2 regions of the Williamsia sp. Y712 genome follow, and region 1 is predicted to be linked to the other one. Evidence: riboswitches for the same ligand, from Rfam matches in the RefSeq annotation. Region 1 holds a riboswitch; the other holds the start of a gene.
What was found. A riboswitch is a leader RNA that binds a small molecule or an ion and turns the genes downstream of it on or off. The one in region 1 is predicted to bind S-adenosylmethionine.
Positions count from the first base shown of each region.

Region 2: another riboswitch for S-adenosylmethionine. It lies ahead of AC1D75_RS20030 (aminotransferase class V-fold PLP-dependent enzyme); the one in region 1 lies ahead of AC1D75_RS06685 (aminotransferase class V-fold PLP-dependent enzyme).

Region 1 is NZ_JCAIUN010000001.1:1,419,637-1,424,844, forward strand. Features, by position in the region: gene AC1D75_RS06665 (Rv0361 family membrane protein) at 210-713, shown strand; gene AC1D75_RS06670 (rhodanese-like domain-containing protein) at 710-1,123, shown strand; gene AC1D75_RS06675 (O-succinylhomoserine sulfhydrylase) at 1,161-2,369, shown strand; gene AC1D75_RS06680 (DedA family protein) at 2,454-3,053, shown strand; SAM riboswitch class IV at 3,121-3,236, shown strand; gene AC1D75_RS06685 (aminotransferase class V-fold PLP-dependent enzyme) at 3,267-4,070, shown strand; gene AC1D75_RS06690 (hypothetical protein) at 4,067-4,570, shown strand; gene alc (allantoicase) at 4,618-5,208, opposite strand, start outside.
Region 2 is NZ_JCAIUN010000003.1:163,272-168,479, forward strand. Features, by position in the region: gene AC1D75_RS20020 (glutathione S-transferase C-terminal domain-containing protein) at 1-58, opposite strand, end outside; gene solA (N-methyl-L-tryptophan oxidase) at 61-1,191, opposite strand; SAM riboswitch class IV at 1,438-1,555, opposite strand; SAM riboswitch class IV at 1,747-1,859, shown strand; gene AC1D75_RS20030 (aminotransferase class V-fold PLP-dependent enzyme) at 1,948-3,147, shown strand; gene AC1D75_RS20035 (PP2C family protein-serine/threonine phosphatase) at 3,144-4,343, opposite strand; gene AC1D75_RS20040 (alpha/beta fold hydrolase) at 4,340-5,149, opposite strand.

The DNA of each region.
Region 1 (5,208 bases):
CAGTTGCTTTCTCGTGCGGAGAGTTCAGGCGGGCGTCACCGACGCGGACCTGGGGTGGCTACTTCCTCCCCACGGTAGGCGCTGGACCTGGCCGGAACCAAAAACGTGGGTTTGATGGTCAGTCAAGTAAGGGTTGGCTGACCAAAAATCTTGTTAACCGTCTCACGGTGGTGGCAGGTCGGGCAAATACGAGCGATAAGCTCGCGGCCATGGCAGGAAGCGACTCCGCAGCCGACCGTAAGCGGTCGGGTGGGGGCAAAGAGACAGAACCAGAAGTTTTTGACGACGAGCGACGGACAATCTGGCCGTTCCTTGTGGCCGCCGCGATCATGGTCGTGGTCCTCGGTGCGATCGTCCTCATGCAGGTACTTCGCCCGGCGGAGGATCGGCTGACGGACCAGGCGAAAGTCACCCACACCGTCAACGACTACTACACGGCCCAGAACGCGATCAATTACACGAGCTACCGTGCCGTTTTCTGTACCGCCGAGCTCGAGTCCGCGGACTTCCCGACCCAGGAAGAGTTCACCACCGAGTACCGCGCCGCGCGTGATGCCGAAGGCAAGATCGAGGTCGGCAACATCTCGGAGACCGTCGTCAACGGCGATCGGGCCACGGCCAACGTGCACTGGTTCCGGGAACAGAAGAGCGAAACCACCATCACCCCTATTGTTCTGGTCAAAGAGGACGGCAACTGGAAGGTGTGCGCATGAGCTACGCAGGCGATCTGACCCCCCAGGAGGCATGGAAGATCCTCGACGAGGATCCGACGTCTGTGCTCGTGGACTGTCGGACTCAGGCCGAGTGGAGCTACGTGGGCGTACCGGATCTGTCCGGTATCTCCAAGAAGGCGATCCTCATCGAATGGGTCAGCTTTCCTGATGGTGCCCGCAACGCCGATTTCGTGGGGCAGCTGCGTGAAGCCGGTGTCCAGGACGACCAGCAGGTGGTGTTCCTCTGCCGGTCCGGGCAGCGTTCGATCGGTGCAGCCGAGGCCGCGACCGCCGACGGGGTGGCCAAGGCGTACAACATCCTCGACGGTTTCGAGGGTGCGACCGATCCGGACGGACATCGCGGTGCGGCCGGATGGAAGGCAACCGGCCTCCCGTGGCGACAATCGTGACCCCGGCGAGAAGATTCAAGACAACATATTGCGCACGATGGAGGACGAGTTGAACGCCAAGCTGCCCGAGGGACTTTCGCCCGAGACCCTCGCTGTGCGCGGAGGCCTCATGCGGTCCGGTTTCGACGAGACCTCCGAGGCCATGTACCTGACCTCGGGGTACGTCTATTCGTCCGCAGCTGCGGCCGAGCGGGCTTTCACCGGTGAAGACCAGCGATTCGTCTACTCCCGCTACGGCAACCCGACCGTGGCCATGTTCCAGGAGCGGCTCCGTCAGCTCGAGGGTGCCGAGGCGTGTTTCGCCACGGCCAGTGGCATGGCGGCGGTCTTTGTGGCGCTCGGTGCGCTGCTCAAGGCGGGGGACCGGCTGGTGGCGGCGCGCAGCCTGTTCGGTTCGTGCTTTGTCGTGTGCAACGAGATCCTTCCCCGCTGGGGCATCGAAACCGTCTTTGTCGACGGCGAAGACATCGAACAGTGGGAACAGGCACTGTCGAAGCCGACCGACGCGGTGTTCTTCGAGACCCCGTCGAACCCGATGCAGACCCTGGTCGACGTGGAGCGTGTCTGCGAACTCGCCCACGCCGCCGGTGCACAGGTTGTGCTGGACAACGTCTTTGCGACCCCACTCCTGCAGAGTGGCCTCGAGCTCGGTGCCGACGTGATCGTGTATTCGGGCACCAAACACATCGACGGCCAGGGCCGGGTGATGGGTGGGGCCGTGCTCGGGAGCAAGGAGTACATCGACGGTCCGGTGCAGACCCTGATGCGGCACACCGGTCCGGCGCTGAGCCCCTTCAACGCCTGGACGTTGCTCAAGGGACTCGAGACGATGCGGTTGCGGGTCGACCATTCGACTGCCGCGGCACTGCGAATCGCCGAATTCCTGGAAGCCGATCCGCGGGTGGCGCGGGTGAGATATCCGTTCCTGCAATCACATCCGCAGCATGATCTGGCGAAAAAGCAGATGTCGGGTGGTGGCACCGTGGTGACGTTCGAACTCGCCGACACGGGCGCGGCATCCGGAAAGGCGCGGGCGTTCGAGTTGCTCGACGGTCTGCAGATCGTCGACATCTCGAACAATCTCGGGGACTCGAAGTCGTTGATCACGCACCCGGCCACCACCACCCACCGCGCGATGGGACCCGAGGGCCGGGCCGCGATCGGGTTGTCCGATTCGCTGGTCAGGCTGTCGGTCGGATTAGAAGGTGTGGATGATTTGTTGAAGGATCTGGACAGGGCCCTGTAGGGGAGTCGCACGACTCCACCGAGGTCGTCATCGGAGAAGGAGGGTGGCATCTTTCACTCCCTGGCGGATTGGGTCATCTCGATCGTGCAGTCAACGCCGCCGTGGGCGGTGTACCTCGTGGTCTTCATCGTCATCTACTGCGAGGCGGCCGCGCTCCTGGGCCTGATCATGCCTGGTGAGACGATCCTGCTCGCCGGTGGCGTGGCTGCCGCCGTCGGCGAGACCAACATCGTGTGGCTGATAGTCGGTGCGTGCGTTGCGGCGGTACTCGGTGACTGGACGGGCTATTCCATCGGCCGCAGATCGGGCGGCCGCATCACCGAAACCCGCTTCGGTGGGTGGGTGGGGCAAGAACGCTGGCAAAAGGCCGAGGAACTCATCCGCCACGGCGGGGTCGCCACCGTGATCGGCGCGCGCTGGATTGGATATGTCCGCACGGTCACCCCGTTTGTGGCCGGGATGAGCAAGATGCCCACGCGCCAATACTTGCTCGCGAACGTGTTCGGCGGGGTCGTCTGGGTGACCGCGGTGTGCATCGTCGGATATGCGGTGGGCGAGACGGTCGGGGCGACGCTGATGTTCTATCTGGCAGTTGGTGCCGGAGCGCTCATGCTCACCTACTTCGGCTTTCGCTGGTGGCGACACCGGAGTAGGTCACAAAAGTCCTCTGCCAGCGCGGAATAACATTCACGCCGGGTTAAAGAGGTTCGACATTTGACACGGAAATCAAATGCGCTGCAATGTGGTTATCGGTGATGAGTGTCAGCGTCAAGCCCCGGCTTGCTGGCCGGCAACCCTCCATTCGCGGCGGGGTGCTCCGGGTGACAACCTGGCCGGTGTCTGTTCGGACGGCGGCAAGCGCGGACTCCGGCGGAGTCCTGATCCGAAGGGATGCGGGTGACAAGCTCCTCCACCAGTGATGTCAGGGAAGAAATCGCCCGGTTAGTGAAGGCACGCCCGACCGATCGAGTTCTGTTCGCGTCCGATCTCGCCGAGGCCGTCGCACTGGTCGCCGGTGTAGCACCCGGCGACGTCCTGACACTCGATCTGGACGCCGACCTCGCGGCCACCACCACCGACGGTGCTCACCGTGTGATGCCTGCGCAGGTCGATCTGAGGACCACCCTTGCCGCGGTGGATAGTGAACTCGAACGTCGGCCTGCCGCACTCCTGATCGTCCCCGCAATCGCCGAGGCCACCGGCGAAGTTCTGCCACTGCCCCCACTCGCCGCGATCGCGCATCGACGCGGCGCGCGACTGCTCATCGACGGTAGCGAGCTCGTCACCCGGCGGGCCGTCAACCTCACCAGCCATGGAATCGACTACCTGGTGTTGTCCGGCCGGTCCGTAGCGGGCCCGGCTGTGGTTGTCGGTCGCGGCGACTGGCTCGCCGACTGTGCCGACGCCATCAGTCCCGGTCATTCCCCGGCCAGCGCGTTCGCCGACCTCGGATACGAGTGGGTCGGTCGCCATGAGCAGGCATTGTCGCAGTGGCTCGACGCCGAGGTGGCTCGGATTCCAGGTATCCGCCGGCTCCAGTTGTGGCCCGATGCCCGGGACCGGGTGGGAATCGCCTCGCTGACCGTTGCGGGCCACCCCGACCCCATAGTCATCCGCTGGGGTGCCGGCACCAGCATCGATGAGCTTGCCCGGCAACTGAACTCAATCACCGAGAATGTTTTCGAGCAGGAGAAGTCATGACCGAAACCAGTCGCGCCGCCACCCCACGGACGCGTCCCGAACTGCTGGTTGCCATCGACGGTGACGACCACCCGATCGCCTGGAGCGGGCGCCGTCCGGCCGATGCGCGGAGTTCGGCGGTCCGTCGGATCCGCCAGCCGGACCTGCGGGGCGGCATCAAGGAGCGGGCTGCGTTGCGCGCCGGATGGCAGGACCTCGGCGAGGATCCCGCGGATCTGCTGGTGGCGTTGGAGATCGACGTGGTGATCGCCGAAGATGCGGCCACCGCTCGGGCCGAGCTCCTCCGGCTCGGGGAGTCGCGATTCGGCGACACCGTGCGCTATGTCGGCACCGCCAACGGACTCGTGACGCTGATTGTCGACGTCTACGCCGCCGAGGTCGCCGATGCGGTCATCCTGCGGCCCCTCGACCAGGGACGAACAGGAGATCGGCCCGGCTCGGCGCAACTCATCGCCGATCAGGTGCTGCCCGGACTGCTCGAGCGGGCTGCGGCAGCCTGATCCCGCCCACCACGCCTGCCGTCAGGCGTGGTGAGGGGAACGGTCGATCAGCTCTCGCCGTTTTCCCAGCGGTCGACGATCCGTGCGCGAGCATCCTCGGTCAGCGAGCCGTACAACCGCAGTCTTGCCATGCCGCCGTCGGGGAAGATGTCGAGGCGGGCCTCGGTCATCGGTCGATCGACGTCGATGAGGAACCGGTGACGGGTGTCGGGTTGCAGGGGCGATCGGCCCAAAACGTCGAACCACTCACCGTTTTCGCCGTCTCGGCCACGAATCGTCGCCGACCCCGGCGCATTTCCCAGGAAGTAGCTGGTGTCGAGTTCGGCGAGTCCGATCGTCGATTCACCGGCCAATTTGACCTGGACCCAGTCGTTTCCGTCGTCCCGTCGACGCGAGGTCTCCCAGCCTTCGCCCATCGTGCGGGCCCGGCCGGGCATCAGGAGATTGTTCGGGGAGCCATAGAACATGTTGGAACAGGCGGTGATCATGCCGCCGTTCTCGAGTGCGGCCAGGTCAAAGTGTCCGTAGGACAAGAACTTCGGATCCGGGACGCCGCGACCGTGCACGCGGAATCGCGCCACGCCACCGTCGGGATGGATGGTGAGCCGCACGTGGGTGAAGCGGTCCTTGGAGTCCAC
Region 2 (5,208 bases), on a different contig from region 1:
GAGTGATCGTGTACTCGCCGTAAGTCTCGGTATCGGCTGGGCTGGCGAAGTTCGACATGGCTAGACAACCTTTTCTGCGGAGTGGGAACGGAATGAGAACAACTCGGGGGCATCTTTGTCGGCGGTGAGGTCGGCGAGGAGGCGGCCGATGGCGGGCACGAACTTGAAGCCGTGTCCGGAGAATCCGGCGGCGACCGCAACCGGACCGCGGCGGTCGATGACGAAGTTGGAGTCGGGCGTGGTCGCGTACGTGCAGCTGATCGGGGTCAGTTCGTCGGCATCGACGCCGGGCACCCAATGACGGACGTACTCCTGCAGGGCCTTGAGCTGCCGTGGTTCCGCCGTGAAATCGCGGTGGTCGGGGTCGACGACGGGTCCGGTTCCATGGAAGCCGACCTTGATGCCTTCGGCACCCGAAGACAAGCCGTACACACCACCGAATTCGGGCGCGTTCGGTCCGTCCGGGTCATGCAAGATCCCGAAGCTGGGCCATTCGGCGTCCTGGTCACGCGGTACGAAGTGTGCGGGTTGCTCTTGGGTGACGGTGATCTGTGGCAGCGCTGCGATGCCCGACAACAGCTTCGTCGCCCAGGCGCCTGCCGCCACCACCACACGTCGGGCCACGTACTCCTGGTCATCGGTGCGCACGGTGACCGAGTTCTCGTCTGTGACGTCGATCGAGATCACCTGCGATTCGTGTCGAACCTCTGCACCGAGAGCTGCTGCGCCGCGTTGTAGTGCGCTGACAGCGTTGTCTGCATGTAGTCGCCCGCTGTTGGGGTAGTACAACGCGCGGCCGTCGAATCTGATTCCGGGCCAGCGCTGCGAGGCCTCGTCGGGCTCGAGCCAATGATGGACGAGTCCGAGGTCGGCGAGGGTATCTGCGATCTGGGACAGGTACGGAGTCCATCCCTGATCGACGCCGCCGGTGACGGTGAGCAGTTGCGTCCCGGACTCGGCTTCGAGGTCGGCCCAGAGTCCTTCCGCTTCCCTCGCGAGCGCGACGTAGGTGCGCTCGGCGTAGGAGGTGCGGAAGATGCGGGAGGCGCCATGTGAGGCGCCGTTGGTGTGGCCGGGGGTGAATCGTTCGAGCAGCACGGTCTCGACACCCCGGCGCGCCAGTTGCCAGGCGGCGGCCGAACCTATCGCGCCACCACCGACAACCACGGTGTCGACCTTGACGGAACTCATATCGTGACCTCGATTCTGTTGTGTTCGGTGAGCCCCTCGATTGTTGGTATCGACGCCAACAGGGGCCCTGGTGTCCTCGCTTCGAGGATTGGTGAAAAACACTTCCGCAGTGCCGGTTTCGACGACCTGAAACATCTGAAACTGCTGCACATGCAATGGGCCCGGCAGATGCTCAGGATTCGACCGCGTGGTGCGTTGAACAAGGTCATCAAGCTCCCGGGAATCTCTTCGGGCTCGCTTGCGTGAAACCCGCGCTTGTCCCATGCCGGTGAAGGCTGGGACCGTGTCTTTCATCCAGGGCACCCCGCCGCGGTGGAGGGTTGCCGACCAGCAAGCTGGAACTTGGCGCTGATACTCGTTGACACAGGGCAGTTGTTGTCCACCAGGCGAATCCGGGCACCGTATGTGCGTGTCCGGGCCAGGGGATTTCAACTGTTGGACAGAACCATACGCACGCTGCTGCCCAAATCCGATGGATGCGCGGAGTTTCGATCGCCGAGAAGTTAAAGCACATGGGTATGGACGACGCCGAAGAAGTCTGTTAGCGTCGTCGTCGGTCACGAGTACCAGCGCATAGCCCCGGCTTGCTGGTCAGCAACCCTCCATCGCGGCGGGGTGCTCCGGGTGAAGACCTGGCCTGTTCGAACCCGAACAGGCAAGCGCGGACCTCCCACCGTCCGAGTTCCGAACTGCTCCATCGGCAGGTTCGAAACTTGGTGCGTGCGGGATCCCTGACACCGGAAGCTGGTGTGAGATATGAGCACTGCAACACTGAACCGAAACCTGAATGCTCTTGCAGCGATAGAGGGTTCGGACACCCAGGCCCCACTGAGGGATGGCTCGACCACGCGGTACGTCAACTTCGACTACGCGGCGAGTGCGCCGGCATTGTGCAGCGTGGTCGATGCGATAACGCGACTACTACCGACCTACTCGAGTGTGCACCGGGGCGCGGGCTACGCATCGCAGGTGACGACGCGGGCGTACGAGACCGCCCGAGCGCAGGTCGCTGACTTTGTCGGTGCCGGCGAGCAGCACTGCCTGATCTTCACGCGGAACACCACCGATTCGCTGAACCTCCTGGCTCGCTGCGTGCCGGGAAAAGTCGTCGTCCTCGATCTGGAACATCATTCAAATCTGTTGCCGTGGAGTGATGTTCACGTCGTCCGTGCTGCGAATACGCTGGCCGCGACGATCGTCCGTGTGGAGACCGCACTCAAAGAGACCGGTGCGGTGTTGCTGGCGGTCACCGGTGCGTCGAACGTCACCGGTGAGATCTTGCCGGTCAGTGAACTGGCAGATCTTGCGCACCGCAACGGTGCTCGGATCGCTGTCGACGGCGCGCAGTTGGTTCCGCACCGCAGGGTGGACATCACTGCCTGCGGCATCGACTACCTGGCATTCTCGGGACACAAGACCTACGCGCCCTTCGGGGCCGGAGTGCTTGTTGGACTGAGGGATTGGCTTGATGCCGCCGACCCGTATCTCGCCGGTGGTGGTGCGGTGCTCAACGTCACCGAGCAGGACGTGAAGTGGGCGCCCGCGCCCGCCCGTCATGAAGGTGGTTCGCCCAACGTCTTGGGTGCGGCTGCGCTCGCGGCGGCCTGCGTCGAAATCGAATCCCTTGGGGAGGCCGTTGTTTCCCATGAAACATCACTGACCGACCGGTTGCGCGATGGTCTGGCCGAGATCCCGGGCGTGCATGCCCTGAAGATCTTCACCGACAGCACCGATGCCGTTGGTGTGGTCAGCTTTGTCGTCGACGGGCATCGGGCCGCCGAGGTGGCAGCCCATCTGTCGGCCGAACACGGCATCGGGGTGCGCGACGGACGATTCTGCGCCCATCCGCTTCTGGACCGTCTGGGCCACGGCTCAGGGGCTGTGCGCGCCAGCCTCGGCCTCGGTTCGAGCTCCGAGGACGTCGACCTGCTCCTCGCCGCCCTCCGCACGCTCTAAACCCCGGGGTGGGGGACGCTCAGTGCCATGAGCGCGGTGTCGTCTTCGAGGCCGGCACCGAAACCGTCGAGCAACTCTCGCAAGTCCTCGATGATCTGGCCTGCGGACGTCGGGGTGTGTGCCGCCGCGAACTCGAGCAGCGCACCGTTGTCGTCGTACCGCTCGGGACCCGGCCCGATCCGCGCCTCGGTGAGCCCGTCGGTGTAGAGCACGAGGGTGTCGCCGGCGTCGAGGTGAATCCGGGTAGAGACAAATCTGGGAGCGCGCAGGATGCCGACGAGTTGGCCGCCCTCGGTACTCACGTACTGCGCTCGGCCTGCGGCGGTGAGCAACAGCGCGGGCGGATGGCCCCCGCTCGCGAGGTGTACGTCGAATCCGTTGTCGGCGCGGGTGAGGACGCCGAAGATCACTGTGCAGAAACGAGGTTCGTCGCCGTGATAGTTCGAATGCAGCACGGCATCGAGGTTGTGCAACACCGCAATCGGATCGTCGTCGTACACCGCTGCAGCGCGCAGCGTGTAACGGGTCAGCGACGTCACCGCCGCTGCGGTGGCCCCTTTTCCGCACACGTCGCCGAGGAAGAACCCCCACTTGTGCTCTGACAGGGCGAACAGGTCGTAGAAGTCGCCGCCGACATCGTTGATCGATGCAGCGTTGTAGTGGGCTGCTGCCTCCATGCCGTCGGGAGGTCGCAACGACGGTGGAAGCAGTGAGCGCTGAAGGGTCGAGGCGAGCAGTTGTACGCGCGCACGTTCTTCTTCGGCATGGCGCCGTGCGGCGAGCAACTGTTTCTCGTACGCGCGTCGATCACGTGCGTCCTGCACGGTGATGCGGATGAGCACGGCGGTGCCATCGGTACCGATCTTGACGTTCGCGGTGACGAATACGGGCAGTCGTCGGCCGTCGGCCGCGACGAGGTCGACGGTGATTCCGCTCAGCACCCCTACCAGCTGCAGTAGCGGTGCGAAGTGGGTTTCGTAGTGTATGCGCCCGCCTGCGGTGAGCAGATCGCTGAAAGGCCTGTCCAGCAATGACGTTCGGTCGTATCCGAGCCACACCGCCAGAGTGGTGTTGACCTTTGCGATGCGCCCGTCCGGCCACGTCGACAGATACCCGCACGGTGCGTTCTCGTACAGGTCTTCCAGACTCTCATCGAGTACGTCCGGTGACCTGATATCGCCGTGGTCCTTGCTCATCGACGGCCACCCACGAAGGCCACGATGGCCTCTGTGGTGGGCACGGGGTCGCTGAGCTGGGGGCAGTGTCCGCTCGCGTCGAGGGTGACGAGTTCGCTGCCCCCGATCTGGCTGTGCACATATGCGCCCACGTGGCGGGGTGCCAGTGAGTCTCGCGCACACTCGATCACGAGGGTTGGCACGGTGACACGCGCGAGATCGGTGCGGTTGTCGGACAGGAAGGTGGCGCGGGCGAACACCAGCGCCTTCTCGGGGTCGGTTCGACAGAAGGATTCGGTCAACTCGTCGCCGAGCGCCGGTCGCTCCGGGTTACCCGCGATGTTCGGCGCCATCGACGCCGACCAACCGAGGTAGTTGCTCTCGAGAGACTCGAGCAGTTCGTCGATGTCACCACGCGTGAAGCCACCCCGATATCCATCGGATTCGTCGTCGACATAGCGCGGCGACGGGGTCAGCAATACCAGCTTGGCGAACCGGTCGGGTTCTTTGGCCACGGCGACGGCGCCGATCATCGAGGCGACCGAGTGACCAACGAACACCACGTCGTGCAGATCGAGTTCGACGACGATGTCGAGCACATCCTGCGCATAGGTCTCGAGGTTCGAATACCGCTCGGCGTCCCACGCGGCCGGATCGGAGGCGCCTGCGCCGACGTGATCGAACAGCACCACCCGATGGTCGTCGACCAACCGCTTGGTCACCCGATGCCAGAGGTTCTGGTCGCATCCGAATCCGTGGGCCAACATGATCGTCGGCCCGTCTTCGCGCCCGAGGATCTTGACGTTGTTCTTCGCGCGCACATTCACGTGCTTCATCTTCGCACCTGATGTGTGTTCCTGCGGGCGGGCCGTGCCGAAGCATGTTC